One region of the Rhizobium sp. SJZ105 genome, then DNA from elsewhere that is predicted to be linked to it. Evidence: riboswitches for the same ligand, from Rfam matches in the RefSeq annotation. Region 1 holds a riboswitch; each other region holds the start of a gene.
The links. A riboswitch is a leader RNA that binds a small molecule or an ion and turns the genes downstream of it on or off. The one in region 1 is predicted to bind thiamine pyrophosphate.
Positions count from the first base shown of each region.

Region 2: it holds a riboswitch for thiamine pyrophosphate, as region 1 does, so the genes downstream of both, thiB (thiamine ABC transporter substrate binding subunit) here and FB593_RS09765 (ABC transporter permease) in region 1, are expected to answer to the same signal.
Region 3: it holds a riboswitch for thiamine pyrophosphate, as region 1 does, so the genes downstream of both, thiC (phosphomethylpyrimidine synthase ThiC) here and FB593_RS09765 (ABC transporter permease) in region 1, are expected to answer to the same signal.

Region 1 covers NZ_VIUP01000002.1:117,181-127,108, reverse strand. The annotation lists gene FB593_RS09800 (D-amino acid dehydrogenase) at 1-768, opposite strand, end outside; gene alr (alanine racemase) at 776-1,942, opposite strand; gene FB593_RS09790 (Lrp/AsnC family transcriptional regulator) at 2,070-2,528, shown strand; gene thiD (bifunctional hydroxymethylpyrimidine kinase/phosphomethylpyrimidine kinase) at 2,628-3,425, opposite strand; gene thiE (thiamine phosphate synthase) at 3,422-4,084, opposite strand; gene FB593_RS09775 (hydroxyethylthiazole kinase) at 4,071-4,811, opposite strand; gene FB593_RS09770 (ABC transporter substrate-binding protein) at 4,814-5,758, opposite strand; gene FB593_RS09765 (ABC transporter permease) at 5,755-6,540, opposite strand; TPP riboswitch at 6,669-6,771, opposite strand; gene FB593_RS09760 (TadE/TadG family type IV pilus assembly protein) at 6,953-8,242, shown strand; gene FB593_RS09755 (alpha-glucosidase) at 8,329-9,928, opposite strand, start outside.
Region 2 covers NZ_VIUP01000004.1:195,614-205,541, forward strand. The annotation lists gene FB593_RS15775 (ABC-F family ATP-binding cassette domain-containing protein) at 1-1,776, shown strand, start outside; gene FB593_RS15780 (VOC family protein) at 1,868-2,260, shown strand; TPP riboswitch at 2,306-2,416, shown strand; gene thiB (thiamine ABC transporter substrate binding subunit) at 2,455-3,468, shown strand; gene thiP (thiamine/thiamine pyrophosphate ABC transporter permease ThiP) at 3,488-5,113, shown strand; gene FB593_RS15795 (thiamine ABC transporter ATP-binding protein) at 5,110-5,826, shown strand; gene FB593_RS15805 (M48 family metalloprotease) at 6,135-7,595, shown strand; gene leuC (3-isopropylmalate dehydratase large subunit) at 7,657-9,066, opposite strand; gene FB593_RS15820 (MFS transporter) at 9,495-9,928, shown strand, end outside.
Region 3 covers NZ_VIUP01000004.1:354,029-363,956, reverse strand. The annotation lists gene modB (molybdate ABC transporter permease subunit) at 1-461, shown strand, start outside; gene modC (molybdenum ABC transporter ATP-binding protein) at 458-1,534, shown strand; gene FB593_RS16540 (winged helix-turn-helix domain-containing protein) at 1,503-1,901, opposite strand; gene FB593_RS16535 (P1 family peptidase) at 1,905-2,909, opposite strand; gene FB593_RS16530 (thiazole synthase) at 2,971-3,744, opposite strand; gene thiS (sulfur carrier protein ThiS) at 3,749-3,946, opposite strand; gene thiO (glycine oxidase ThiO) at 3,915-4,919, opposite strand; gene thiC (phosphomethylpyrimidine synthase ThiC) at 4,921-6,744, opposite strand; TPP riboswitch at 6,839-6,950, opposite strand; gene FB593_RS16510 (acyl carrier protein) at 7,131-7,382, shown strand; gene FB593_RS16505 (acyl-CoA dehydrogenase family protein) at 7,382-8,563, shown strand; gene FB593_RS16500 (amino acid--[acyl-carrier-protein] ligase) at 8,568-9,476, shown strand; gene FB593_RS16495 (DUF1839 family protein) at 9,483-9,928, shown strand, end outside.

The sequences.
Region 1 (9,928 bases):
ATAGCTGCCCAGTGCGGCGACGAAAATATCGGCTTCCAGCAGCCCCTTGGTGGTCTCCACGGCCTTGATACGGCCTGCCTCGACGATGGGGCGCATGATGCCGGTATCGTAGATGAAGGTGACACCCGCCTCTTCAGCCATGCGCGCAAGTTCGGTGGTGAACATGAAGCAGTCGCCGGTTTCATCACCGGGCAGGCGCAGGCCGCCGACGATCTTTTCCCTGGAAGGAGAAAGGCCGGGCTCGATGGCGGCGCAGCCTTCGCGGTCGAGAATTTCGAAAGGCACGCCACCTGCCGTCAGCACGTCCACATCCTTGCCGATGGCATCGAACTGCTTCTGGGTGCGGAAAACCTCCAGAGTGCCCTGCATGCGCTGGTCGTATTCTATCCCGGTTTCGTCGCGCAGCGCCATCAGGCAATCGCGGCTATATTCGGCAATGCGCACCATGCGGCTCTTGTTGATGGCATAACGCGCCGATGTGCAATTGCGCAGCATCTGGCTCATCCAGCGCCACGCCGCCGGATCGGCGGTCGGGCGGATGATGAGCGGGGCATGTTTCATGAACAGCCATTTCATGGCCTTCATCGGAATGCCGGGCGCGGCCCATGGCGAGGAATAGCCGGGGGAAACCTCGCCGGCATTGGCAAAGCTGGTTTCAAGCGCTGCGGCCGGCTGGCGGTCGATCACCGTCACCTTGTGTCCGGCTTTGGCCAGATACCAGGCGGAGGTCACGCCGACGACGCCGGCTCCGAGGATAGTGACGTTCATGATCGTCTCACTTATGGCTGACAGATGTTGAAGCGACGGCCGGGGTTTCGCCCGGCTGAATATAATTGCGGCGGTAACGGCGTCCGAGTCCGGTCAGGATTTCATAGGCGATCGTGCCCGCATCCTCGGCAATGTCTTCCAGCGTCTGGTCAGGCCCGATCATCTGCACGAAGCTGCCTTGCGTCAATGTTCCCAAGGGCAGGGCGGATATGTCGAGAATGATGCTGTCCATTGAAACGCGACCAGCAATGGGCAGGCGAACGCCATTGTACCATGCCGCACCGCGATTGCTGAGCGATCGCGGCAGGCCATCGGCATAACCAGCCGCGATCGTCGCAAGCCGCGTCGGCCCGGCCGCTTCGAAAGAGCCACCATAACCGACCAGCGATCCGGCGGGAACTTCGCGGGTCTGAATAACGGCGACATCAAGCCGGACGACCGGTTTCATCGGGTTGGGACGGGTAACGGAGGGCGCGCCGCCATAAAGCGCAATGCCGGGGCGTAGCAGGGAGTTGTGATAGTCGTTGCCCAGAAAGATGCCGCCGGAATTGGAAAAACAGACGGATACATCAGGAAAAGCTGCAGCGGCTTTTCGCATCACAGAGAGTTGGGCGGCATTGGAGAGGTGATCCGGCTCGTCGGCGCAGGCGAGGTGGCTCATCACGAAGGCGATGTCGATACCATCAAGCAGTTGCGGCCGGGAGGCGAGGACTTCAAGCTCCTCGGGAGAGAGGCCGAGACGGCACATGCCGGTGTCGATCTGCACTGCGGCGGGTAATGTCTTGCCAAGATTTTTGGCGTGGGCCGCCCATTGGGCGATCTGCTCGAGCGAATTCAGAACCGGTGTGACGGCCATGGCTGCGCAGGAGGTTTCGTTACCGGGCTGAAGCCCGTTGAGGACGAAAATCCGCGCTTCCGCTGAAAGACGCAGCCGGAGCGCCAACGCTTCATCGATATGGGCGACGAAGAAATTCCGGCAGCCCGCGTCAAACAGCCCCTGCGAGACGATATCCGCGCCGAGGCCGTATGCGTCAGCCTTGACGACCGCTGCCGTCTGCGATGTGGGCGCCATTGCCGCAAGCGAGAGATAATTATCGCGCAATGCGCCAAGATCGATGGTCAGATGGCCGCTTGCACCACCCGCTGCCTGCTGGCGGCTGATCTGCATGTCCATGGTCGTTCACCCTCATTTTTATCACATGAGAGTATTGCAACGATTGTCGAATTTCTTGGCTATTGTTCGAATAAGATGCGATAAAAATGCAATCTACGCAACTTTCATTGTCATATTGGAATTTTCTATGTCGTCACTCGACGCGACAGACCGCCACATCATCCGCCTGCTCCGGCTCAATGCCCGCATCAGCAATGCGAAACTTGCTGCGGAAGTCGGCCTTTCGGCCTCCGCCTGCCTTCGCCGGGTCGATATTCTGGAACGGGAGGGTATCATCCGGGGCTATACGGCGCTGACCAGCGGCCTTGCCGGCGGCGAGGTGATCTCGGTCATCGTGCAGATCACGCTCGACCGCCAGACGGAGGATTTTCTCAACAGGTTTGAGAACGCGGTGCGGCGTTATCCAGAAATCCGCGAATGTTACCTGATGACGGGCGGGTCGGATTATTTCCTGCGATGTGAGGCGGAAAGTGCGGGCGATTTCGAGCGCATCCATAAGGAGATTCTGTCGAAGCTGCCGGGTGTTTCGCGGATTCATTCGAGTTTTGCGATCAGGAATGTGCTGGCGACGCCGAAGGCGCGGTGAGTAGTTTTTTCGAGAGGACAATTACGCAGCGGAATATGCGGTTATCCCCTCTGTCCGGCAGGACAGAGGGGGGTAAGCCCCTCACTCTGCATGTCGATGTCACCCCCACCACCGATAAAAATGATGCACCGGTCCCCGACCGTTCCCGACGGCAAGCCCCCGACCAGCGTCAAGCGCCCCATTCAGATACTCCTTCGCAAGCCCCACTGCCTCCGCCAGGTTATGCCCCATGGCCAGATGCGCGGTGATCGCCGCCGCCAGCGTGCAGCCGGTCCCATGGTCGTTTTTCGTGTCCACTCGCATAGCGGAAAGCGCCTGCACGGTGCCGTCTGCAAACAGATAATCCGTACTCTGCGGCCCGTCGCCATGGCCGCCCTTGATGAGCACGGCTTTCGCGCCCACCTTCAGGATCATCTCGGCCTGACGGGTGATCTCCGCCTCGGTGTCTGCAATCGGCAACCCGGTGAGAAGCGCTGCTTCAGGCAGGTTCGGCGTGACGATGGTGGCGAGCGGCAGCAGGTCGCGCCGCAATGTCTCGATCGCATCCGCATGCAATAGACGGTCGCCGGAGGTCGCAACCATCACGGGGTCGAGTACCACCGGCTGGGGCTGCTGCCGAAGCCTTGCAGCTATGGCCGCGATGGTTTCGATCCGCGATACCATGCCGATCTTCACCGCATTGACGGCAAGATCGGAAAAAACTGCATCCATCTGCGCGACGATGGTGTCGACGGAAATATCCTCCACTGCCGTCACACCTTTGGTGTTCTGGGCGGTGATGGCGGTGATGACGCTGGCGGCATAGGCGCCGAGTGCCGAAAAAGTCTTGATGTCGGCCTGAATGCCTGCGCCGCCGCCGCTGTCTGAGCCGGCGATGGTCAATGCGATTGCTGTCATGACTGTCTCGCTTTCAGCGCTGCATCGACTGCCGCGCGGAAGTCCCTGGTTGCGCTGGCAATATCGTTTGCGCGGAAGATTGCAGAAATGACGGCGACACCATCCGCACCGGCGGCGATGACGTTCGGCACGCGGGCAAGATCGATACCGGCGATGGCGCCCACCGGCATGCCCGGCCGCAATTCGCGGAGCAGAGTGCGGAGCGTCGTAAAGCCGTCGAGGCCGACAGGCTTGTCTGGATTGACCTTGGAAACGGTTTCGAACACGCCACCAATGCAGGCGTAATCGGCGGGCATGGAGGCCGCCCGCTCGGCATCGGCGCGGTTCTTGACGGTAAGGCCGATGATCGCCTTATCTCCAAGGATGCGTCTGGCGGTTTTGGCATCCATATCATCGGCGCCGAGATGCACCCCGTCCGCGCCAGAGGCGAGCGCCACATCCACCCGGTCGTTGATGACCAGCGGCACGCCCGTGCCGGCAATGGCTTCGCGAATAGCGAGGGCGTTTTCGATCATCTCCCGCGTGGAGGCGTGTTTGTCGCGATATTGCAGAATGGTCGCGCCGTTGAGTGCGGCCGCCAGAGCAAGCTCGCCCAACGGCGCAACATCGACGAGGCTCGCATCGACCAGCGCATTGAGACGGTAATCAACTTTGTTCATGCTCAATCCTCGCATGGTTTCTTATGTCTTCGCCGGAAATTTCTGAAAGCACATCCAGAAATGCCGGCTCGAATGTGCCGGGACCTTTGGCGTTTTTCGCTGCCAGTTCGGCTGCGACACCCGTGATAGCGAGGGCGGCGGCGGCGGCCGTCAGTGCGTCTTTTTCCACCGCCATGAAGGCGGCGATGACGCCACCCGATAGGCAACCCGTGCCTGTCACCTTCGCCATCCACGGGTGACCGTTGACGATTCTGACACTCCTTGTGGCGTCGCGCAGGTTATCGACAGGTCCGGTCTCTATCCTGATGGCGTTCGGAACAGCACCGATCAGGCTCATCTCAGCGCTGTTGCCGCGCACGATGGTGGGTCCAAGCGAGATCAGGTCACGCGCGAACGCCAGTCGCGATGGCGAATAGTCGCAATGCACGGGGTCCAGAATCCACGGCTTGCCAGCCGCGCGGGCGATCTCGACGGCAAATCGAATGACTTTGCGCCGGTCGGCGTCGAGCGTGCCGAGATTGATCGTCACCGCATCGGCTTTCGTGACGAAAGCACCGATTTCTTCGAGTGAGGTTGTCATCGAGGGGATGCCGCCGACGACGGTAATGCCATCCGCGGTGAATTTCTGTACCACGGTGTTCATCAGGCAATGCACGCGCGGGCGCGTCTGCCTTACCCTTTCGAGGATCTCTGCGGCCTTCGCCGCAGTCGGAAAACTGTTTGCCATGGTTATTGCAACTCCACGGCAATGTCTTCCACCGCCGGCGCCTGCTTGATCAGTTGCATGTCCTGCATGAAGGTGCCGAAGCGTGTGTAGCGGGCGCGATCAAGTGCGGCTGGACGTTTGGCGAAACGCGGCAGCGTATCGAAAAACGCCTGTTTGTTCAGCGCGTCGTCAAGGTTCGGATAGGCCTTGATGAAAAGCTGCCAGGATTCTTGTGGGTGGTTGGTGATGAAAATCGCGGCCTGCTCAACGGCCGAGAGAAAACGCGGCAGGCGGCTATCTTTCACGAGATCACGATGCGTGACGAATATGAGCTCGTCATAGGCGGGCACGCCGTGTTCCTCGGGGAAGAACGAGCGGCCTTCGTGGCCTTCAAGCTTCATCTGCGTCAGTTCGAAATTACGGAAGCCGCCAAGCGTGGCATCGACCTTGCCCGCGATCAGGGACGGCGAGAGTGAGAAATTGACGTTGACCAGTTCCACATCGTCTTTCGTCAGTCCCTCCTTCTCCAGCATCCGCTTCAGCATCGCATCCTCGAAGCCGGAAACGGAGAAGCCGACCTTCTTGCCCTTCAGGTCCTTCAGGCTCTTGATAGGCCCGTCGGCCAGAACGGTGACGGTGTTCAGCGGCGTTTCGACCAGCGTTCCGAAACGGACGAGCGGCAGCCCTGCATCGTGGTCTAGATAGAGGTTCGGCTGGTAGTGAACGCCGATATCGGCCTGCTTTGCCGAGACCAGACGCGGTACGGCGGATGGGTCTGCGGGCGGGATCAACTCGACCTCCAGCCCTGCATCGGCGAAAAGGCCGCGTTCCTTGGCGATCACCATCGGTGCATGGTCCGGGTTCACGAACCATTCCAGCAATACGGTAAGCTTGTCTGCCGCCTGCGATTGCGCGGGCGAAAGCACGCTTGCTGCCGCGACGACGAGGGAAAGAAGAGTTCGTTTCATGGTGCCGAAAGTCTCCGCAAATGTTTGAAAGGAATGACGTGGTCTGTTTCTTTGGCCCAGGGGGCGAGGTTGGCCGTTGCCCGGTCGACGACAAGCCGCAGCAGCACCGCCATGACGGCGAGAATGGTCATGGCGGCGAACATTGTGTCGGTCTGCATGCGGGCATTTGACTGGATCATGACAAAACCGAGCCCGGCGGAGGCGCCCACCCATTCGCCAATGACCGCGCCGAGCGGGGCGAGCGGAGCTGCGACCCTCAGTCCGGAAATGAGTGAGGGAAGCGCCAGCGGCACACGCAGCCGGGTGAGGATTTGCCAGTGGCTCGCCTCCGTCAGCGAGGCGGCATCGAGGATTGTCCGATCCGTGCGATTGAGGCCGTCGGTGAAGGCTGAAGCGACGGGGAAAAAGATGATGATCGCCGTCATGACAACTTTCGAGGCCATGCCGAAACCGAACCAGAGTACGAGAATGGGGGCCAGCACGAAGACCGGAAATGCCTGCAACACGAGAACCATGGGCCAGACGAGGCGGCCAAAACGCGGGACGGCGGCAATCGTAAAGGCAACGAGAATGCCGGCGGCAATGCCAGCCGCAAGCCCGACAGCCATTTCACCTGATGTCACCATGGCCTGTCCGAACAGGAAGGCTGGCTGGCGCAGGAGTGCTGCGGCAACATCGGCGGGCGAGGGCAGGATGTAGCGGGGCGGTGCAAACAGCCAGATGCCCAGCTGCCAGACAATCAGAATAAGAACGACGCCCTTCAGCGCATGGGAGGCACGCATCGGCCGGGGCTCAGACGCAGCCGTACCGTATACGAAGGGAAGGATGTTTCATCATCATCGTTCGGTCTCCAGCTGTGGCGATCACGGAGATCCGGGCAAAGCGGAGAAGAGAAAGGGCAGTAACGCAAACGCGCTACAGTTTCCGTTCCTACGCCGGCATGACCCGGATCAGGTTCAAGGGTCCGGCTCATCGCCATCTCAGCACCGTCAGGTGCTCCCCTCGGAAGAGACTGTTTTGCTAGGAGGGTTTTGAAGTAATGTCAACGTTGAAAGTTAACGAGAATATTGGCGAATTTGCCGCGAACATATTAGTTGTCGATTATATTAAGTTAATCAAAAATTAGTTATTTATTGAAACCGCTTTTCAATTCCGCTGTATTAGCTTCAGCTCCCAGATTGGTTGGGGGCGAACTTGAAAAACTTCTGGCAAGAGAAATCTGGAAATTTTGGCATTCTGACCGCGCTGCTCATGGTGCCTCTGTGCGGTGCTGCCGGTGTGGCGCTCGATATTACGCGCGGCATGTCGGTCAAAGCCGATCTGCAGCAGGCGGCGGATTCCGCGGCTCTGGCGGCAGTCGCCGATATGTCCGCAAGTGTTCAGGCGGCAAAGAAGATGTCGGGGGACGGTGTCATTCCCGTCGGCAATGAAGAAGCCCGGGCATTCTTCGATGGCAATCAGCGCGGCGACGCGGACTACACCATAACCTCTGTCGATGTTTCGGTGATCAAGCACGGCAATGTGGTCGAGTCGTCCGTCAGCTTCAAGGCGTCGGTCAGCACGACGCTCTCAGGGCTTCTGGGGAAGGATTTCGTTTCGGTTGGCGGCACGGCCACGGCCAAATACGAAACGGAAACCTTCAGCGATTTCTATCTTCTGCTTGATAATACGCCTTCCATGGGAGTGGGCGCGACACCCACGGATGTTGCCACCCTGGTTGCGAATACTGGCGATAAATGCGCTTTTGCCTGTCACATCGTGAAGGACGGCGTGGCAGACCCGAACAGCTATTACTTCAAGGCCAAGAAACTCGGGGTTACGACGCGTATCGACGTGGTTGCCAAGGCAACCGCCAGCCTGATGGACACGGCAAAGTCCACGCGCAAAAGCAGCAATCAATATCGCATGGCCGTCTATACCTTTGGGGAACGGGCGGAAGATACCAAGCTGCTTGAGGTCGTTTCGCTAACATCGGATCTGGACGCAGCAAAGAAAAAAGCTGGTGAAATCAACCTGATGTCGATCCCCTATCAGGGATACAACAACGACCAGCAAACAGATTTCGACCGGGCACTGATCCAGATTGGAGATAAGGTCGGCAGTTCGGGCACGGGCGCAAGCTCGGCGAACCCGGATAAGGTTATTTTCTTTGTTTCAGACGGGGTGGGCGACAGTTACAAGCCCTCCTCCTGTACGAAAAAACTGACGGGAGGCCGCTGTCAGGAGCCGATCGACATCAAAGACTGTACGAAATTGAAGGAAAAGGGTTTTCGTATCGCGGTGCTTTATACCACCTATCTGCCGCTGCCGACGAATGATTGGTATAATAGCTGGATCAAGCCCTTTCAGGCGGAAATCGGCTCACGCATGCAGAGCTGTGCTTCCCCGGGCCTGTATTTCGAAGTCAGCCCGTCCCAGGGCATCAGCGACGCGATGACGGTGCTGTTCAAGAAAGCCATTACATCACCACGCCTGACGGGCTGATGGCCGTTTTAGCGAGGCCTGCTAAAGCATCGATTGAACGCCGCAATATTTGCGGCGTTTTTTGGAAATAGCCGGAAGGTGATGCTTCAAACGATATTGCGAAGCTGTTCAAATAACGCAGTAAAGGGCGTTTCAGCGCGGTAGAACACAGCCGGCTGGCCTATCGGAGCGTCCACGGTGAACTCGTGCCCGCCAAAATACCGCGCGCCACTCCAAAGATGCACCCATTCACCATCGCCCGGAAGGTAAAGCGTGCGCTGCGTCTCCCCCGCCTTCCACACGGGTGCGACCAGCATGTCGGCCCCGTAGAGATAGCTGTCCTGAATGGCATAGGTCTGCCGGTCGTTCTCGTGATGCAGGAAAAGCGGGCGCTGTACCGGCAGGCCGGTTTTGGCCGCTTCAGTGGAAAGCGATTTCAGATAGGGGGCGAGTGCGACATAGATTGCCGTCATGCGGGCAAAATGGCCAAGAACCGTCTCGTCCTGATCGATCTGGAGATTGTCGCGCGGGCGATTGCCCTCATGGGTTCGCATGACAGGGGTAAAGGCTGCCATCTCCGTCCAGCGCATGATGAGTTCCGGGGTTCTGACATTGCCGAACAGGCTGGTATAACCGCCAATATCGGAATGGTGATAGGCATTACCGAGAAGACCGGAGGACAGCGCACCGCATATGACGGTGACGAGACCGTCATGGCGGGAGAAATCGACGGACTGGTCGCCGCCCCACAGCAGCGGGCAGTGGGCTTGCACACCGGTAAAGCCCGCCCGCATGAAGAACAGCGCTTCGCCGGTTTTGCCACGGCTTTCAACAGCCTTGGCGTTGACCTCTGCCCAGAGCGTCGGCCAGGCATTGTGCATCAGCTTGGCGTCGATGCCGTTCGATAGCGTGATGTCGATCGGCAGATATTCGCCGAAATCGGCCATCCAGCCGGAAAGGCCGAAATCCAGCATGTTCTTGCCGATGATCTCTTCGGAAAACCACTCGGCTGCGGCCGGATTGGTGAAATCGACCACGCCACAATCGAACTCGCCGAAATCCACGAGCGCCGTCTTGCCGTCCGCGCCGGTGGCGAAATAACCGGCCGCCTCCGCCTCCGGAAAAAGCGGGCCGTCGACGCAGAGATAGGGGTTCACGTATCCCAGAAAACGAATGCCCTGATCGGCAAGCTCCGCGATCTTCTGACGCAAATGCGGATAACGCGCCTCATTGGCCTGCCAGTCCCAGAAGAGCCGGGCGCCGAATGATGTCTGGCGAAGCCCCACCCAGTCCTCGCACCACAGGCCGGAGACCTTGGTTCCGGCAGCGCGGATTTTTTCTAGCCGGGCAAAGGAGTTGGCGCCATCCTTTAACCCGATGATCGCGCCGCTATAGACCCACTCCGGCAGTTCCGGCTGGCGTCCGAACCGCAGCGAGAGGGCGGAAACGATATCGGTGAAACAATCACCGGTGAAAAACTCGATCCTCTCGGGGATCGCCCATATCTCGACTTCGTGGAAATCTTCATCGCGGAAATCGAAGACCGAATAGGCGCTGGTTTCCACATGCAGCGCATATTTGCGCGACGACAGATAGGTCGGCTGCGGGTAATTGGTGTTGTAATAATCGCCACCCGCCTTGCCGCTGACGTCAGCCTTGAAGGTGATTTCAGCGGTCTTGTCGCGGCCGACACCGGGTTCGGAGGTC
Region 2 (9,928 bases), on a different contig from region 1:
ACCCCGCTGCTCGACGGCGCCAATCTTCAGGTGGAGCCGGGCGACCGCATCTGCCTTGTCGGACGCAACGGTTCGGGCAAGTCGACCCTGATGAAGATCGCCGCCGGTCTGGTCGAGGCGCAGTCGGGCGAGGTTTTCCGTCACCCCTCCGCCACCATCCGTTATCTGGAACAGGCGCCGGATTTTGCCGGTTACGACACCGTGCAGGCCTATGCCGAGGCGGGACTGGGACCTGGCGACGATCCCTATCGCGTTACCTATATTCTCGAGCATCTGGGCCTGACGGGACAGGAACATCCGGATAGCCTGTCCGGCGGCGAAGCGCGGCGTGCGGCCCTTGCCCGCGTCATGGCCCCTGAACCCGATATTCTGATGCTGGACGAGCCGACCAACCATCTGGACTTGCCCACCATCGAATGGCTTGAAGGCGAGTTGCAGCAGACGCGTAGCGCGCTGGTGCTGATCTCGCACGACAGGCGTTTTCTGGAGAAGGTTTCGACCTCGACCGTGTGGCTGGATCGCGGCCAGTCCCGTCGTCTCAATCGCGGTTTTGCGCATTTCGAGGAATGGCGCGACAAGGTGCTGGAAGAGGAAGAGCTGGAGCAGCACAAGCTCGGCAAGGCCATCGAGCGTGAAGAACACTGGATGCGTTACGGCGTGACCGCGAGACGAAAGCGCAACATGCGCCGCGTGGGCGAGCTTCAGGCAATGCGTGCGGACTATCGCGGCCACAAGGGACCGCCGGGCAGCGTGCAGGCGACGGCTGCGGAGGTGCGGGAATCCGGCAAACTGGTCATCGAGGCAGACGCAATCACCAAGTCTTACGGCGAGCGCGTGATCATCGCGCCGTTTTCGCTGCGGGTGCATCGCGGTGATTGCATCGGTCTCGTCGGGCCGAACGGTGCCGGCAAGACAACGCTTTTGAAGATGCTGACCGGCCAGCTTCAGCCCGATAGCGGCACGGTAAAGCTCGGCACCAATCTGGAAATCGCGACACTTGACCAGAAGCGTGAAGATCTCAATCCAAACGATACGCTCGCTCATTACCTCACCGACGGTCGCGGCGACAATTTGCTGGTCAATGGCGAGTTGAAACATGTGACGGGTTACATGAAGGACTTCCTGTTCCAGCCGGAACAGGCCCGCACGCCCATCCGCAACCTCTCCGGTGGTGAGCGCGCCCGTCTTATTCTTGCGCGCATTCTGGCGCGGCCTACCAACCTGCTGATCCTTGACGAGCCGACCAACGATCTCGATATCGAAACGCTCGATCTGTTGCAGGAGATCGTTGCGGGCTTTTCCGGCACGGTCATTCTCGTCAGCCACGACCGCGATTTCCTCGACCGTACCGTCACCTCCACAATCGCGCCCGCCAATCCGGACCAGCCGGACGGACGCTGGATCGAATATGCCGGCGGCTATTCGGACATGATGGCGCAACGCAAGGGTGCTGCGGAAGAAAAGCGCAAGGCGGAGAAGCAGGAAAAGGCAAAGACCGCCCCTTCCGCCTCCGCGTCGCAGGAGCCTTCAAAGGCCAAGGGCAAGCTTTCCTTCAAGCAAAAATTTGCGCTCGAAAACCTTCCAAAGGAGATGGAGAAGGCGCAGGGCGAAATCGCCAAGCGTGAGCAGCGCATGGCCGATCCCAATCTGTTCACCAAGGACCCGGCTACCTTCAATACGCTGGCGCAGGAAATGACGAAGCTGCGCGAAAAGCTCGAAGCCATGGAAGAGGAATGGCTGGAGCTGGAGATGCTGCGCGAGGAAATTGAAGGGTGACTTGGTTGCGATTTCTTGACTGAGGTCTCATCCACCTTTGACAGGGAGGCGGAATTGCCGTTTCCTGTGCGGGTTCGGAGGAGTTCAGAAAATGCGCATGATCTTCGTCAATCTGCCGGTCAAGAATATCGAGACATCGAGAAGCTTCTTCACGGCTCTCGGTTTCACCTTCAATCCGGAATATTCGGATGACCGCACGCTCTGCATGATCGTTGAGGAGAACATTTTCGTGATGCTTCTTCAGGAGGAGCGTTTTCGCGATTTCATCAATGGCGATATCGCCGACGCCAAACGCAGCACCGAGGTCCTGACCTGTCTCACAGCGGGAAGCCGTGAGGAAATCGACCGGATGATCGAAACGGCGCTCGCCTCGGGTGGCAGCAGCTGGAAACCGGTTCAGGATCACGGTTTCATGTATGCCGGTAGTTTTCAGGATCCCGACGGCCATGTCTGGGAACTGGTGCACATGGTGCAGCAGGCCTGACGGCAGCCATCTTGCCAATCAGAGACAGCGGGACTACATCATCATCTTGATCTAACGGGGTGTCTTTTGTGCTTGCGTGCAAAAGGCTGAGAGGCTTGCCAACCCGAAGAACCTGATCCGGTTCATACCGGCGGAGGGATTAGACGGCTTAAGGCAAGCGGCTATTTCCCTTTTCGTTTTTTGAGGAGATACCCGTGCGCCGTCGTCTTTTCCTGAATTCCCTCGTTGCCGTTTCGTTGTTTCTGCCCGGTATTGCCACTGCTCAGGACAGACAGGAACTGACCGTCTATACCTATGAAAGCTTCGTTTCCGAATGGGGTCCCGGCCCCAAGGTGAAAGAGGCCTTCGAGAAGGTGTGCAATTGCACGGTCAATTTCGTCGGTGTGGCGGATGGCGTGGCGCTGCTTAACCGCCTGAAGCTTGAAGGGGCGGCGTCGAAGGCGGATGTCGTTGTTGGTCTCGACACCAATCTGGTCGCGGAAGCGAAACAGACCGGCCTCTTCGATATCAGCGGTATCGATGCATCGGCGGCCAAGGTGCCTGGCGGTTACAAGGACGATATTTTCGTCCCTTACGACTACGGTCATTTCGCCGTTGTCTATGACACGCAGACGATAAAAAATCCGCCGACGAGCCTGAAAGATCTGGTGGACGGCGATCCTTCACAGAAAATCGCCATTCAGGACCCGCGCACCTCCACGCCGGGGCTTGGCCTGCTGCTCTGGGTGAAGTCCGTTTACGGCGACAAGGCACCGGAAGCCTGGGCGAAGCTCCGGAAGCGCATTCTCACCGTCACGCCGGGCTGGTCGGAATCCTATGGCCTTTTCACCAAGGGTGAGGTGCCGATGGTGCTCTCCTACACCACGTCGCCTGCCTATCACATGGTCTCGGAAAAGACGGATCGCTATCAGGCCGCGGGTTTTTCCGAGGGGCACTACATCCAGATCGAGGTTTCCGGCCTTCTCAAAAACGCGCCGCACAAGGAACTGGCGAAGCAGTTCCTCGCTTTCACGCTCACATCAGGATTTCAGGATGCCATTCCGGAAAACAACTGGATGATGCCGGTCGCGGCAACGTCCACGCCCCTGCCCGAGGCATTTTCCAAACTCGTCGTACCGCAGAAGACCTTCCTGATGGACCCGGAAGAGGTGGCGAAGAACCGCAAGGCCTGGATCGACGAATGGCTTGCGGCCATGAGCATGAACTGAGCAAGAGGCACGCCCGCGCATGATGCTGCGTCGCGACTACAGATGGTCGATCATTGGCGGAACGGCGGCGTTTGCCGCCGTTTTCCTGTTCATGGCGCTTGCTGTCTCAGCACTACTGTCGTTCGATGCCGGTACATCCGCCGCCGGAATCGTGGATGCCTACACGCTGCGAATCCTGCGCTTCACGCTCTATCAGGCAACGTTGTCCACTGTTCTTTCTATTGTTCTCGGCCTGCCGGTGGCGCTTGCGCTCTCCCGCAGACAGGATTTTCCCGGGCGGATTTGGATTATCAGGTTGATGGCTGTGCCGATGGGGCTGCCGGTCATCGTTGGTGCCTTCGGCATCATCACGATCTGGGGCAGGCAGGGTGTTTTGAATACTGCCCTTGTTTTTGCCGGTGCGGAGCAGCCCTTCAGTATTTACGGCCTCTCCGGCATTCTCATCGCCCATGTGTTTTTCAATCTGCCGCTTGCGGTGCGGCTGATGCTGGCCGGGCTGGAGCGGATTCCGGGCGAATATTGGCGGATGGCGGCAAGTCTTGGCATGGGGCCGGTTTCGGTTTTCCGCTTCATCGAGTGGCCGGCCGTCTCGCGGCTTGTTCCCGGTATTGCCGGGCTTGTCTTCATGCTGTGCGCCACCAGCTTCACGCTAGTGCTTCTGCTGGGCGGTGGACCGGCGGCGACGACACTTGAGGTCGCAATCTATCAGGCGCTGCGGTTTGATTTCGATCCGCAACGGGCAATCGCGCTTTCGGTTTTGCAGATTGCAGTCACAGCAGTTCTGCTCGGCCTTCTTGCCTTTTTGCCATCGCCCGAGGCGGAAATTGCTTCACTTGGCCGCCCTGTTCGCCGTTTCGACGGCAAGCGTGTTGGCGTGCGCCTGTGGGACGGAGCGGCAATCATTTTTGCGGTTCTGCTGGTCGGCCTGCCGCTTGTTGCCATAACCGTCTCGGGTTTGGGGGCCGATCTGCCGCGTCTTTTGTCAGCGCCGATCTTCCTGCGTGCGGCGGCGACCAGCCTTGCAATCGCTGCGCTCTCCGCAACTCTCGTCGTGCTCTGCTGCTTTGCGATCATCTGTGCGCGACGGGCCGTGGGTTCCAAACGGCACGCGGCTCAACCCTTGCGCCTTTTGTCCGCCACGCTCGGGGCGGGGTCATCGCTGGTGCTGCTGGTGCCGCCCGTCGTGCTGGGAAGCGGGTGGTTCCTGTTGCTGCGGCCCTTTGGAGATGTCAGTTTTTATGCTCCCGTTCTCGTGGCACTCATCAACATGCTGATGGCGTTGCCGCTTGCCATGCGGGTGCTGGAGCCAGCCTTCACCAGCCATTTTTTACGCACGTCCCGGCTCTCCGCCAGCCTTGGGCTTCAGGGATTGACGCGGCTGCGGTTCGCCGATCTGCCGGTTCTGCGGCGGCCGCTGCTGATGGCATTTTCCTTTGCCATGGCCCTGTCGCTCGGTGATCTTGGGGCGGTTGCCCTGTTCGGATCGGAAAATTTCATCACCTTGCCATGGCTGGTCTATAGCAATATGGGCAGCTACCGCACCAATGATGCCGCCGGATACGCGTTCATCCTTGGCGTCGTCTGCCTGCTGCTTGCCGCGGGCGGCGTTTCACGGCAATCCCAATCAGCAAGGGCGAGCATATGACGGGTGACGAATTTGCCGTGGGGCTGGACAAGGTCAGGCTGCGGCTCGGAACGCAGGATTTCGATCTCGATTGTACATTCCCGCAAGGCCAGATGACCGCCGTTGTCGGTGCATCCGGTTCTGGCAAGTCGACGCTCCTCAATCTCATCGCCGGTTTTGAATTGCCCGATTCCGGGCGCGTCCTGATCGGCGGGCGGGACATGAAGGCGCTCGATCCCTCCGAACGACCGGTCTCCTCGATCTTCCAGGATAATAATCTTTTCGCCCATCTCGATATCTTCACCAATGTCGCGCTCGGCATCAGCCCCGGGCTGAAGCTGGGGGAGGAAGACAGGCAGAGGATCGACGTGGCGCTCACACGCGTTGGTCTTGCGGGTTTTGACAAACGTTTGCCGGGCACGCTTTCCGGCGGGGAAAGGCAAAGGGCGGCGCTGGCGCGTGCGCTGGTCCGGAAAAAACCGGTCATGCTGCTGGACGAGCCTTTCGCGGCCCTAGATCCGGGGCTGCGGGCGGGAATGACCTCCCTGCTTCTCGACTTGCATGCCGAAACAAAAAATACGGCGATTATTGTTACGCACCATCCAGACGACATAAAAAAGCTGGCGCAGCGGGTGGTTTTTCTTGATCGTGGCCGCGTTGTCTATGCGGGCTCGACCATAGATTTCTTCGCCACACAAAATGTGAAGGCGGTCGACAGTTTTCTGAACGGCTGATCGCCTTATTTTCGACGCGTGCCGCTGGCAATCGCTTTAGATAACTTCAATGGCGTTAATTTGCACTTGCCAGTTTCAAGTCGTTGCCCGAGAAAAGACGAGAATTATTGCGTTCTTCAGGAATATTCCGGACTTGATGGATCGTTTTTACCGTTTCGACATTTCATGGCTCGTTGGGGCGAATCTGTTATTCTGGTCTGCAATTAACGGATGATCAGGAACGTTAGGGGCAGGCATAGAGAATGAGAAATAGCATGACTGCGCAGTGGAGACTTTTCTCCCGTTCAGGCCTTCGCCGTTCGGGCAGGATGGCTGCCGTGTGTTCCGTGCTGACGGCGTCTGCCGTATTCCTGTCATCGTGTCAGTCTCTTTTCAGCCCGGCCTACCAGTCCACCTTGCGGCCCTCGGACAATCCGCAGACCGTGGAAGAGGTGCAGAAGAACGATCCCCGTGCGCAGATGGGCGCGCGCGAACATCCGCGTATTGTGGCGAGTTATGGTGGCGAATATCGTGATGCCAAGACGGAGCGGCTTGTCGCCCGTATCGCCGGCGCGCTGACGGCTGTTTCGGAAAATCCGCAGCAATCCTATCGCATCACCATCCTCAACTCGCCTGCTATCAACGCTTTTGCGCTGCCGGGTGGGTATCTTTACGTGACGCGCGGGCTTCTGGCTCTCGCCAACGATGCCTCGGAAGTGGCCGCCGTGCTTTCGCATGAGATGGGCCACGTTACCGCAAACCACGGCATCGAGCGCCAGCGCCGGGAAGAGGCGGAGGTGATTGCAAGCCGTGTGGTCGCCGAGGTTCTGTCGAGCGATCTCGCCGGCAAGCAGGCGCTTGCGCGCGGCAAGCTGCGGCTTGCGGCTTTTTCGCGCCAGCAGGAGTTGCAAGCGGACGTGATTGGCGTGCGCATGTTGGGTGAGGCCGACTACGACCCCTTCGCATCGCCGAGGTTTCTGGATTCCATGGCAGCCTATGCGCGTTTCTCCTCGGCTGATCCCGAAAATGACCAGAGCCTCGACTTTCTTTCCAGCCACCCCAACACGCCGCAGCGCATCGAGCTTGCACGCCGGCATGCCCGCGCCTTCGGCCAGGACGGTCAGGTCGGGGATCGGGGTCGCGACTGGTTTCTGGATGGCATAGACGGCCTGCTTTACGGCGACAGCCCGCAGGAGGGTTATGTCCGGGGCCAGACCTTCCTGCACGGAACGCTCGGTATCCGTTTCGATGTGCCGGAAGGTTTCGTCATCGACAACAAGGTCGAGGCCGTTCTTGCGACGGGTCCGGGCGATGTGGCGATCCGTTTCGACGGCGTGGCCGATCCGAAACAGACCACTCTTGCCAATTACCTGACCAGCGGCTGGGTTGCCGGCCTGATGCCGGAAACCGTGAAGGAAACGCAGATCAACGGTCTGGAGGCTGCGACAGCCCGTGCGACGGCGGACAAATGGGACTTTGACGTTACCGTCATCCGTGTCGGTCAGCAGATATTCCGCTTCCTGACGGCCGTGCCGAAGGGTAACACGCAGCTCGATTCCATCGCCAACGTGTTGCGCACGAGTTTCCGCAAGATGACGCCGCAGGAGATCGCATCGTTAAAACCTCTGCGCGTGCGCGTGGTGACGGTCAAGCCCGGTGAAACCGTGGCAACGATTGCCGCACGGATGATGGGGACCGACCGCAAGCTCGACATGTTCCGCATGATGAATGCGATGAGCGCCACCGCCACGCTTCAGCCCGGCCAGCGGGTGAAGATCATTGCGGAATGAGATGCTAACAAAAAACCCCGGATTGTGATCCGGGGTTTTTTGTTTCAGACGTTATCGATAATTACCGCCACTCGCGAACATCGACGAAATGGCCGGCGATGGCCGCCGCCGCTGCCATGGCGGGGGAGACGAGGTGGGTGCGGCTCTTGTAGCCCTGGCGGCCCTCGAAGTTGCGGTTCGAGGTGGAGGCGCAACGTTCGCCAGGCTTCAGGCGGTCGTCATTCATGGCAAGGCACATGGAGCAGCCCGGTTCGCGCCATTCGAAACCGGCTTCGAGGAAAATCTTGTCCAGACCTTCCTTTTCCGCCTGCTCTTTCACGAGACCGGAGCCGGGCACGATCATGGCCGAGACGGTGGGCGCGACCTTGCGGCCGTCGACGATCTTTGCCGCTGCGCGCAAATCCTCGATACGGCCATTGGTGCAGGAGCCGATGAAAACGCGGTCGATGGCGATATCGGTGATGCGCGTACCGGGTTTCAAGCCCATATAATCCAGCGCACGCCACTTGGAAGTACGCTTGTTTTCTTCCTCGATATCATCCGGATTGGGAACGATGCCCTCGACGGACGTCACGTCCTCAGGCGATGAGCCCCAGGAGACGATCGGCGGCAGATTGGCGGCGTCCAGCACCACGATCTTGTCGTAATGGGCGCCCTCATCGGATTTCAGCGTTTTCCAGTAGGCGATGGCCTGTTCCAACGTCACGCCCTTTGGTGCGCGCGGCTTGTCCTTGATGTAGTCAAAGGTGGTCTCATCAGGCGCGATCAGACCTGCACGGGCGCCGCCCTCGATGGTCATGTTGCAAACCGTCATGCGGCCTTCCATGGAGAGCGAGCGGATTGCCTCACCGGCAAATTCAATCACATGGCCGGTGCCGCCCGCTGTGCCAATCACGCCGATAATGGCGAGGATGATGTCCTTGGCGGTGACGCCTTCCGGAACCTTGCCATCGACACGCACCAGCATGTTCTTGGCCTTTTTCTGGATCAGCGTTTGGGTCGCCAGCACATGCTCCACTTCCGACGTGCCGATGCCGTGCGCCAGCGCGCCGAAAGCACCATGGGTGGAGGTGTGGCTGTCGCCGCAAACAATCGTCATGCCCGGCAGGGTGAAGCCCTGTTCCGGGCCAACGATGTGGACGATGCCCTGACGCTTGTCGCGCTCGGAATAATATTCGACACCGAAATCCTTGGCATTCTGCGCAAGCGCTTCCACCTGGATACGGCTTTCCTCGTTCTTGATGCCTTCCAGCCGGTCGGCTGTGGTTGGCACGTTATGATCGACGACGGCAAGCGTGCGGGTGGGCGAATGGACCGGACGGCCGGCGATGCGCAGGCCTTCAAAGGCCTGCGGGCTCGTCACCTCATGGACCAGGTGACGGTCGATATAGAGAAGACAGGTTCCGTCCGGGTCACGATTGACGACGTGGTCGTCCCAGATCTTGTCGTATAAGGTGCGGGGTGCGCTCATGGCTCTATGCCTTGTCATGGAAAGGTAAAATCAGGGTTCAGTAAGGCGGTGGACAGCGGATGCTGTCAGGCGAGCCTAAGTCGGCTGTTGAGCGCCCCGGAAATGCGCGCAAAAAACCGTGCCGGCAGACGCTTGTGGTCCTGCAGCACATAAACATTCTGCGCGAGACATCCGAATTTAGATCCCATGGCGGTCTTCATAGCAGATTGCCGGTTTCGCGGCAATATGAATGCACGCAGACCGTAAAACGGTGACCTGGCGGCTTTGATGTGCGCCGCATCATGCACTCAGGGCTCTAAAATGCCGGTTTCGCAGCCCTTTCGGCATTGGTTATGATGCAATGCAACTTGCGTATCTTGCGGCGCACATATAGATGGGTCCCCTTATCATTTGCATTTCGACGAGCAATCGAAGGGAGGGAAAAGCACATGGTATCGGAAAAATCCCTAATCTCGAAGATCACCTGGCGGCTGATGCCGTTTCTTGGCCTTCTCTATCTCATCGCCTATATCGACCGGCAGAATGTCAGCTATGCCAAGCTGCAGATGGTCGATGCGCTGAGCCTCAGCGAATATGCCTACGGACTTGGCGCTTCGCTGTTCTTCATCGGCTATTTCCTCTTTGAGGTTCCGAGCAACCTTTTCCTCAACCGTTTCGGCGCCAGCAAATGGTTCGCCCGCATTCTGGTGTCCTGGGGTGCCGTCACCATCGCGCTTGCCTACACGCAGAATGCGACGATGTTCTACATCCTGCGCTTCCTGCTCGGGCTTTGCGAGGCCGGTTTCTTCCCGGGCGTGCTGTTCCTTATGACGCTGTGGTTCCCGCGCGATTATCGCGGCCGCATGATCGGCTTGTTCATGAT
Region 3 (9,928 bases), on a different contig from region 1:
AGTTTCTCGACAGCTGGTTCGGCATCGTCTTTTCCTTTCGCTGGACGGGGGCGGCGCTCGCATGCGCCGTCATGGCGTTTCCGCTGATGGTGCGCTCCATCCGCCTCTCTATCGAAGCGGTGGACAGCAAGCTGGAAGAGGCGGCCGGAACCCTGGGTGCAAGCCCCCTATGGGTGTTCCTCACCGTCACGCTTCCCCTGATCCTGCCCGGCATCATCGCGGGCATGATCCTCGCTTTCGCCAAGGCCATGGGCGAATTCGGCGCGACCATCACCTTCGTTTCCAATATTCCCGGCGAAACCCAGACGCTGTCCGCCGCCATCTACACTTTCACGCAGGTTCCGGGCGGCGATGCAGGCGCATTGCGGCTGACCATCGTTTCCGTCGTGATTTCCATGTCGGCCTTGCTCGTCTCGGAGTTTCTGGCCCGCATCATCGGCAAACGGGTGAGCATGGAATGACGCTTTCTGTCTCCACCCGCCACCGCCTCGGCTCCTTCGAACTCAACGCGTCATTCACCTCTGATGGCGGCGTTACAGCGCTTTTCGGACGCTCTGGCTCCGGTAAGACGTCGATGATCCGCATCATCGCAGGTCTGCTGCGGCCAGATAGTGGTCAGGTATCGCTCGATGGCGAAGTGCTGGCCGATAGCGGAAAGCGCCTGTTCCTGCCGGCGCACAGGCGCCATTTTGGTTATGTTTTTCAGGAAGCGCGGCTGTTTCCTCATCTCAGCGTTGCCCAGAACCTGAACTACGGCAAATGGTTCGCTACGGAAAAAGCTGAGCAGGCGAATGAAAACCGCATTATCGACATGCTTGGCATCGGCCATCTTCTCCAGCGTCGTCCGAACAAGCTTTCCGGCGGTGAAAAACAACGGGTCGCCATCGGCCGCGCACTCCTGTCATCGCCCAGACTACTGTTGATGGACGAACCTCTCGCCTCACTGGACGAGGAACGAAAGGCCGAGATCATCCCTTATCTGGAACGGCTACGCGACGAGACGAAAATCCCGATCTTCTATGTCAGCCACTCCATCCAGGAAGTCGCCCGCCTTGCCGACCGCATAGTTGTTATGAAGGACGGCAAGGTGGAGGCACAGGGAAAAGCGGCCGACGTGCTGTCACGGTCGGATTTCAGCGCACATCTTGAGCGACGAGAAGCGGGCAGCATCCTTTCGGGACACATCGAAAGCTTCGATGAAAGGCACGGGCTTGCTGCCGTAAGGCTCTGCTCGTCGCTCCTGCAGGTTCCAGCAAAAGGAGGAACACCCCGCACCCCGGCACGCGTGCTGATACCGGCGCGTGACGTCATGCTTGCCACGGCAAAACCCGAAGGCCTGAGCGCCCTTAACATCCTCGAAGGCCATATTGCTGGCATCTCCGCCAGCGAAGATGGCATGGTAACCGTTCAGGTGGATTGCGGCGGCGATATTATCCAGTCGCGTATCACCGATCTGTCGCGCGAACGTCTCCAGCTGGAACCCGGGAAACCGGTACATGCGATCATAAAGTCGGCGGCTCTCGATCCGTATTAATGATGGCGGCATCTGGATTGCGGTTGGCCTCAAGCCAGTCGATATCCTTGCGCAGGGCCTCATTCATCCGCTTTTCCATGCTGCGATACCGTTCAAGCAATTCGGCACCGAATGCGGTCAGCGCGGCCCCACCACCCTGCTTGCCGCCCCGCTGGGATTCGATCACCGGCTGCCTGAACATATGGTTCAGCGCATCCACAAGCAGCCATGCACGGCGATAGGACATGTCCATCGCTCGCCCGGCGGCCGAGATCGAACCGGTCTCGACAATCAGCTCCATCAACTCGATCTTACCGTGGCCGAGACGATCTCCGGGCGGAAAATCGATGCGGAGAACGGGCTTCAGTGGCTGATGTATCTTGCTCATCGGCTAGAAACCCCGGCCATGAAGATCGTGATAGGCTTGCTGCGCACCGTGCTGCGGCAGAGCCTTCGCCTCGTAAACACCGCGCGCCACCGCGCGCGCCATAACGATGGTAGCGAGATGGCAGAGTTCCGCGAAATGAGCGCCGCCCTCAAGCGGCTTCTCACCGGTCGCAGCCGAAAACATGGTGTCGCCGTCGCTCGGCAGATGGGCGGGCAGCACGGCGCGCGCCAGCCCGTCATGCGCCATGATGGAAAGGCGGTGCGCCTGCGCTTTGGTAAGGACGGCATCGGTGACCACGGCGCCGATGGTCGTCGCGGTGAGGTTGACGCCCTTGAGACGAAGCGCGGTATGATCCGGTTCGAAACGATCAGGAAAACCGCAGTCGCCGAACTCGCCCTGCTCTTCAAAAGGCGCAGACCAGAAATGGCGGCTGGTGCCAACGGTTGCCGAGCCAAGCGCATTGACGGCGACGATGGCCGCCACCTTGTAACCGCCGGAACTGATAGCGCTTGCCGAACCAAGTCCGCCCTTGAAGGTGGCGGTGGTCGCCCCCGTTCCCGCGCCGACTGTTCCAAGCCCGAAGGGCTCCGCACGCGCCGCCCTGAAAGCCGCATAGCCCATCTCGCGATAGGGCGAATGCAGCCCCCACTCCTTGTTGCCACCATTCAGCAGATCCATGAGGATCGCCTGCGGCACAATGGGAACACGGGTGGAACCGACTTGCAGGCCACGCCCGATCTCGCGCAGACCGGCCTGAACACCACCCGCCGCATCCAGCCCGAAGGCCGAACCGCCTGAAAGTACGAAGGCATCCACGGTTTCCACCGTCATCGCCGGGTCGAGCAGGCCGGTATCACGACCACCGGGCGCCCCGCCAAGAACCGAACCGGAGGCGATTACGGGTTTTTCGAAAACGATTGCGGTGACGCCGGAGCCGAGTGCAAGATCGGTGACATTGCCGACCAAAATCCCATTGATATCCGTCAGAAGATTATTGCGTGCCGCCATGCCGTTCCCCTTTTCTCCCGGTATCCCGCCGCCACGGGGCACTGTCAACGCAAAAGGTGAATCAGGAAAATACCGCCGTGCCAATCACCGGTGTCGAGGGAATGGCCATATCTCTCGGCTCCAGCGGCCCCGCCACAAAAGCCTGATGCCCGGCCTCAATGGCGCGGGCGAAAGCTTCCGCCATTGAGGCCGGGTCACCCGCCCCCGCGACCGCCGTGTTGAGCAGAACAGCATCGTAACCAAGCTCCATCACCGTCACCGCATGTGACGGCCGGCCGATACCGGCATCGACGATCAGCGGCACATCCGGAAAACGCGCCCGCATGGATTTCAGCCCCATCAGATTAAGCGGGCCCATGGCGCTGCCGATCGGCGCGCACCAGGGCATCAGCACCTTGCAACCCGCATCCAGGAGCTTTTCCGCCACGACAAGATCATCAGTCGTATACGGAAAGACTTCGAAACCATCGTCGCAGAGAATTTTCGCCGCTTCGACGAGCGCAAAGACATCGGGCTGCAAGGTGTCGTGATGGCCGATGACCTCCAGCTTGATCCAGTTGGTGTGAAAAACCTCACGCGCCATCTTCGCCGTCAGCACCGCTTCCTTCACGGTATGGCAGCCAGCCGTATTGGGCAGAATGTAACGATCCAGCTCGCGGATCAGCTCAAAAAACTGGCCACCCTTCTTGCCGCCTGCCGTTTCCCGACGCAGCGAAATCGTCAGAATATCCGTGTTGCTGGCCCGCACTGCATCGGCAAGCACGGCGGGAGACGGATAACGCGCCGTGCCGAGCAGGAGGCGCGACGAGACCTCACGGCCATAAAGCGTCAGCATGGCCTCAACCTCCCTGCATCGGCGAGAGGATTTCGACACGGTCGAACGCCTTCAATCGATAATCAGCGCGCTCTTCCGAATGCACCAGATCGCCATTGACCGCCGTCGCCAGCCACTCGCCTTCATAATCGAGGCTGGTGAGTAACCCGGCCAGCGTCTCGGTGGCGAGATCAAGCTCGTCGCCATTCACCAAAAGTTTCATGATCCTGTTCCTTTCCAGAGATATCTTGGCAGATGATTTCAGCCGCCTGCCGCGCCATCGCCGGCGACAGCAGGAAGCCATGCCGGTGGGCGCCGTTGATGAAGACGGTCCGGCCGTCCTGCGTAACTTTCGGCAGATTGTTGGGATAGGCGGGGCGCACGCCCGTTCCGGTCTCGATGATTTCCGCTTCGCCGAAGGCCGGATGTACGGCATAGGCGGCGTTCAGAAACTCCATCATCGAGCGCGCTGAAATGGCTCCGGCATCCTCTGTCTCGATCATCGTCGCCCCCACCATGAAGCGACCCGGCTCACGCGGCACGATGTAAAGCGGAATGCGCGGATGTAAGAGCCGGACGGCGCGCGACAGGGAAACCTCTGACGTGACGAGATAGAGCATTTCTCCCCGCACGCCGCGAAGATTGGCAATCTCGCCCACCGCCGCAGCGCCGGTGCAATCCACCACCCGATCGAACGGCTGCTCATCCACCGGAATACCCATATGAAACCGCACGCCCAAGCCGCAAAGCCGCGTATGCAGCGATTTGAGCGCAAGGCGCGGATCGAGATGCCCCTCGCCCGGGAAATAAAGCCCGGAGCGGAACCGCCCGGCAAGGTCAGGCTCCAGAGCGGCGATGTCACCCTCATCCACCCACTGGTATCCAGTTGTTCTGGATGCGAAACGCGAAAGCTCGGCTTTGTCGCGGGCGGGCGCGACGACCAGCGTGCCGTGTCTGATGACAAGGCCGGGGGTCGCCTCATCCCACCAGTCGAGAGCCGCCTGACCGAGCGTTAGTACCGCCTCGTCCGCACTTTCACGCTCGCACCAGGGCGCCAGCATTCCGCCCGCATAAAAGGATGCGCCGCGCGAGGCTTCAGCATTGCGCTCCGAAACCTCCACGGTTGCGCCGCGCCGCGCCAGTTCGAAGGCCGCCGTCAGACCGGCGACCCCCGTTCCTTTAACAAGGACACGCATGCTACTGGCCGTCTGCCGGGGTCGCGAGCGGCATGTAAAGCTCGCCACCTTCCTTGAAGCGCGCGGCCATGGCCTCCAGCCCTTCCTTCTGCGCCTCGGCGCGGATGTCGTGGGAAATCCGCATCGAGCAGAATTTCGGCCCGCACATGGAGCAGAAATGTGCGACCTTGTGCGCCTCCTTCGGCAGGGTCTCGTCATGGAAGGAGCGCGCCGTGTCCGGATCCAGCGACAGGTTGAACTGGTCTTCCCAACGGAACTCGAACCTTGCACGCGACAGCGCATCGTCCCGCACCTGTGCCGCCGGATGCCCCTTGGCGAGATCGGCCGCGTGAGCCGCGATCTTGTAGGTGATGACACCGACCTTCACGTCGTTACGATCAGGCAGACCCAGATGTTCCTTCGGCGTGACATAGCAGAGCATCGCCGTGCCAAACCAGCCGATCATCGCTGCCCCGATGCCGGAAGTGATGTGGTCGTAACCGGGGGCGATATCGGTCGTTAGCGGCCCAAGCGTATAAAAGGGCGCCTCACCGCAGGTCTTCAACTGCTTGTCCATGTTCTCCTTGATCTTGTGCATCGGCACATGGCCGGGGCCCTCGATCATGACCTGGCAATCCTTCGCCCATGCGATCTGTGTCAGCTCACCGAGCGTCTCCAGCTCGGCAAATTGCGCGGCGTCGTTGGCGTCGGCAATCGAACCGGGCCGCAACCCGTCACCCAGCGAGAAGGAAACGTCATAGGCACGGCAGATGTCGCAGATCTCGTCGAAATGCTCGTAGAGGAAGCTTTCCTTGTGATGATGCAGACACCACTTGGCCATAATCGACCCGCCGCGTGAGACGATACCGGTGACACGGTTGACGGTAAGCGGAATGTAATGCAGCCGAACACCGGCATGGATGGTGAAATAATCCACGCCTTGCTCCGCCTGTTCGATCAACGTGTCGCGGAACACTTCCCAGTTCAGGTCCTCGGCAATGCCGTTGACCTTCTCCAGCGCCTGATAAAGCGGCACCGTGCCGATCGGCACCGGCGAATTGCGGATGATCCATTCGCGGATATTGTGGATGTTGCGCCCGGTCGAAAGGTCCATGACGGTATCGGCACCCCAGCGGATCGCCCAGACCATCTTCTCCACCTCTTCGGCCATGGAGGAGGTGACGGCGGAATTGCCGATATTGGCGTTGATCTTGACCAGAAAATTACGGCCGATGATCATCGGCTCAAGCTCGAGGTGATTGATGTTGGCCGGGATGATGGCGCGACCCGATGCGACTTCCTGACGGACGAACTCTGGCGTCACATAATCGGGTATCTGCGCGCCAAAACTCTCCCCATCACGAGCCAGCTTCTCCTTCGCCGCTTCGCGCCCCAGATTTTCGCGGATGGCGATGAACTCCATTTCCGGCGTGATGATGCCTGCCCGTGCATAGGCAAGCTGCGTTACGGCTTTTCCTTCCGTGGCCCTCAGCGGCTGGTGGCGCACGGCAAATTCAGGCGTCAGCCGCTCGCCGGTGGCAAAGCCGTTATCCTCCGGTTTGACGTGCCGACCGTCGTAAGCCGCGACATCGCCGCGCGCTACAACCCAGTCGTGACGCAGGCGCGGCAGACCCTTTTCGATCAGAACGTTATGCAATGGATCGGTATAGGGGCCTGAGGAATCATAGACCGTGACCGGCGGTTCTCCCGCCGTCGGGTGGACGGTGATTTCGCGCATCGGCACGCGAATATGCGGATGCAAAATTCCGGTTTTGTGGATTTTCGTGGAGGCGGGATGCGGCCCGGTTGTGACGACAAGCGGGATATTCTTGGCAACGATATTCATCATGAGGCTCCAAAGTTTGACAGTGGAGACCCAGTTCGAGCCGGAATGATGGAAAATACCGACGCGTCGGCAGCGCAAGTTACACGCATTCCGACCTTCGGTCTTTGCACCGTCCCTACGCCAGTATGAACTGGATCAGGTTCAACGGGTCACTGCGCATAAAAGCAGAATCTCAGCCCCTTGACGGGACACCCCTGGTGAATGGACACAAGAGAAAACACCGCCCGACATTTGTCAAGGGTGCTGCTGATGGCTGGCAAAGGTGGACGAACAACAAAAGCGCCGTTAGTGGTAATTAACCTAACGGTTTAGGCGAATATTATCGTTTTCAAATTAACGATAAGCACAAACCATCCTGATGTTAAATTCATGGGAGATAAGTCGGAATGAATGCGACTATTCGTGAAATACTGGCAAAATTCGGCCAGCTTCCTACCCCCGTCGATACGATTGAAAACGAAGCAGATCTTTATGCAGCAGGTCTTTCTTCCTTTGCCTCGGTGCAATTGATGCTGGGTATCGAGGAAGCTTTCGATATCGAATTCCCCGACAACCTCTTGAACCGCAAGTCCTTTGCCAGCATCAAGGCCATTGAAGACACCGTTAAGCTCATTCTGGATGGTAAAGAGGCAGCCTGATGAATGTGACCGTTGCGCCGCAGGATGAAACGCTGTCCGCGCGCGCAAGCCGCGTCGCAGCAATTGCCGCCAAACACGCGGACGAGGTGGACGTCACCGGTCGCTTCCCGGAGGAAGCCGTCAACGCGCTGAGACAAGAGCGCCTTCTCGGCATTCAGGTCCCGTCCTCTCTTGGTGGCGAAGGCGCATCCATACAGCAAATCGCCGATATCTGCGCCCGGCTTGGCCAAGCCTGTTCGGCAACCGCGATGATTTTCGCCATGCACCACATCAAGGCATCGAGCCTTGTGGAACACGGCGAGACAAGCCCATGGCATGCGGGCTTCATGAGCCGCATCGCAAGCGAACAGCTTCTGCTCGCATCGGCCACGACCGAAGGCGGAATCGGCGGCAATCTGCGCAATTCCATCTGCGCGATTGAGGTCGAAGGAGACATCTGCCGGCTGGAGAAGGACGCCACCGTCATTTCCTACGGCAGCAATGCGGATGCCATCCTCATCACCTCGCGCGCCCACAAGGATGCCGCCCCGGCCGATCAGGTGATGACCGTCTTCCTGAAAGATCAGTACAAACTCGAGAAGACCCATGTCTGGGACACACTCGGCATGCGCGGCACCTGTTCGGACGGTTTCCTGTTCCGCGGCGAGGCGCCGGCGGTGCAGATATTCCCAAAACCCTTTGCGGAAATCGCCGCGCAATCCATGCTTGCAAGCTCGCATCTTCTGTGGAGTGCCGTTTGGTATGGCATCGCGTCGGATGCGGTGCTGCGCGCGCAATCCTTCGTCAGGACGGCTGCACGCAAGTCGCCCGGTGTCACACCGCCAGGCGCTATCCACATTGCCGAAATTTCCACGAAATTGCAGGTGGTCAAATCCAACGTCATTGCGGGCGTAAAGGCTTACGAAGACACCAAGAGCGACCCGGACAAGCTGATGTCCATGGCGTTCGCGGTTGCCATGAACAATGTGAAGATCTGTTCTTCGGAAACCATTCTGGAGATCATCGACCAAGCGATGCTGGTCTGCGGCATCATGGGTTACAAGAACGGTACGCCCTACAGCCTTGGCCGACACCTGCGCGACGCGCATTCCGCGCGCCTGATGATTTCCAACGACCGTATTCTCGGCAATTCCGCCAATCTCCTGCTGGTTCACAAGCAGGACACCAGCCTCTTGGGATAAGACCATGGATATGCAAACATCGTTTCTCGATCGACTGTTCGAAGAAGGCCTGCTGATTGAAACGGGTGTCGATGGTCTTTACGGACGCAGCGGCCAGTTCGAGGACGTCATTGCCGCATTCGAACGCCTGATCGACCGCACCGGCGGCCCGGACAGTGCAGAGGCGATCCGCTTCCCGCCCGGCATCAACCGCGCCTATTTCGAAAAGAGCGGTTACATGAAAAGCTTCCCGCAGCTTGCGGGCACGGTGCATTCCTTCTGCGGTTGCGAACTTGACCATGTCAGCCTTCTCAAATCCATGGATGAGGGCGGCGACTGGACAAAGGACCAGAAAGCAACCGATATCGTGCTGACGCCGGCCGCTTGCTACCCTCTTTATCCGACCATCGCCAAGCGCGGCGCATTGCCTTCCGGCGGCGGTCTCTACGACATCCAGTCCTATTGTTTCCGCCATGAACCCTCGAAGGACCCGGCACGTCAGCAGCTTTTCCGCATGCGGGAATATGTGCGCATGGGCACGGAGAGTGATGTGACCGAATTCCGCCAGACATGGATGGATCGCGGCGTGGCGATGATGGAAGCCGTGGGCCTTGAAGTGACCATCGACGTGGCCAACGATCCCTTCTTCGGCCGCGCCGGCAAAATGCTCGCCAACAACCAGCGCGACCAGAACCTGAAATTCGAACTGTTGATCCCCGTCACATCCGCCACCAACCCGACGGCCTGCATGAGCTTCAATTACCATCAGGACGCCTTTGGCCAGAAATGGGGATTGAACCTCGACAATGGTGATGTGGCTCACACTGCCTGCGTCGGTTTCGGCCTTGAGCGCATAGCGCTGGCACTTTTTGCGCATCACGGACTGGATGTAAAAACATGGCCCGAAAAGGCCTTGAAAACACTCTGGGGCTAACCATTCATGCGGCAGATTTTCCCCGATCTCGATCCCAAAAATTATGTGCAGCACCCGCTTCATTCTTCGGAAAGAATGTGGCCGGAGACCAATTGCTACATCGACTTGTGGATCGAGGTGCTGGCCTCAAAAAGGTTGCCGCCTGAGGCCATGTTCGGCTTCACACTGACGCAGGATTTCGAAGGCGACCAGTTCACCTTCTTCAAAGTGCCGCTGGAAGATCTGGAAGCACTTTATGGCGTTCGCGCCACCGAACTTGCGATCTTCGACCGGGTGGAAAACCATATCGAAGCGCAGCTGGAGCGCGGTCGCATCTGCCTGATCGAGATGGACAGCTTCTATATGCCCGATACCCACGGGGTGGGCTACCGGAAGGAACATGGCAAGACCACCATCGCCATCAACCGGCTGGACCTCGCAAACCGGGAACTCGATTATTTTCATAATGCCGG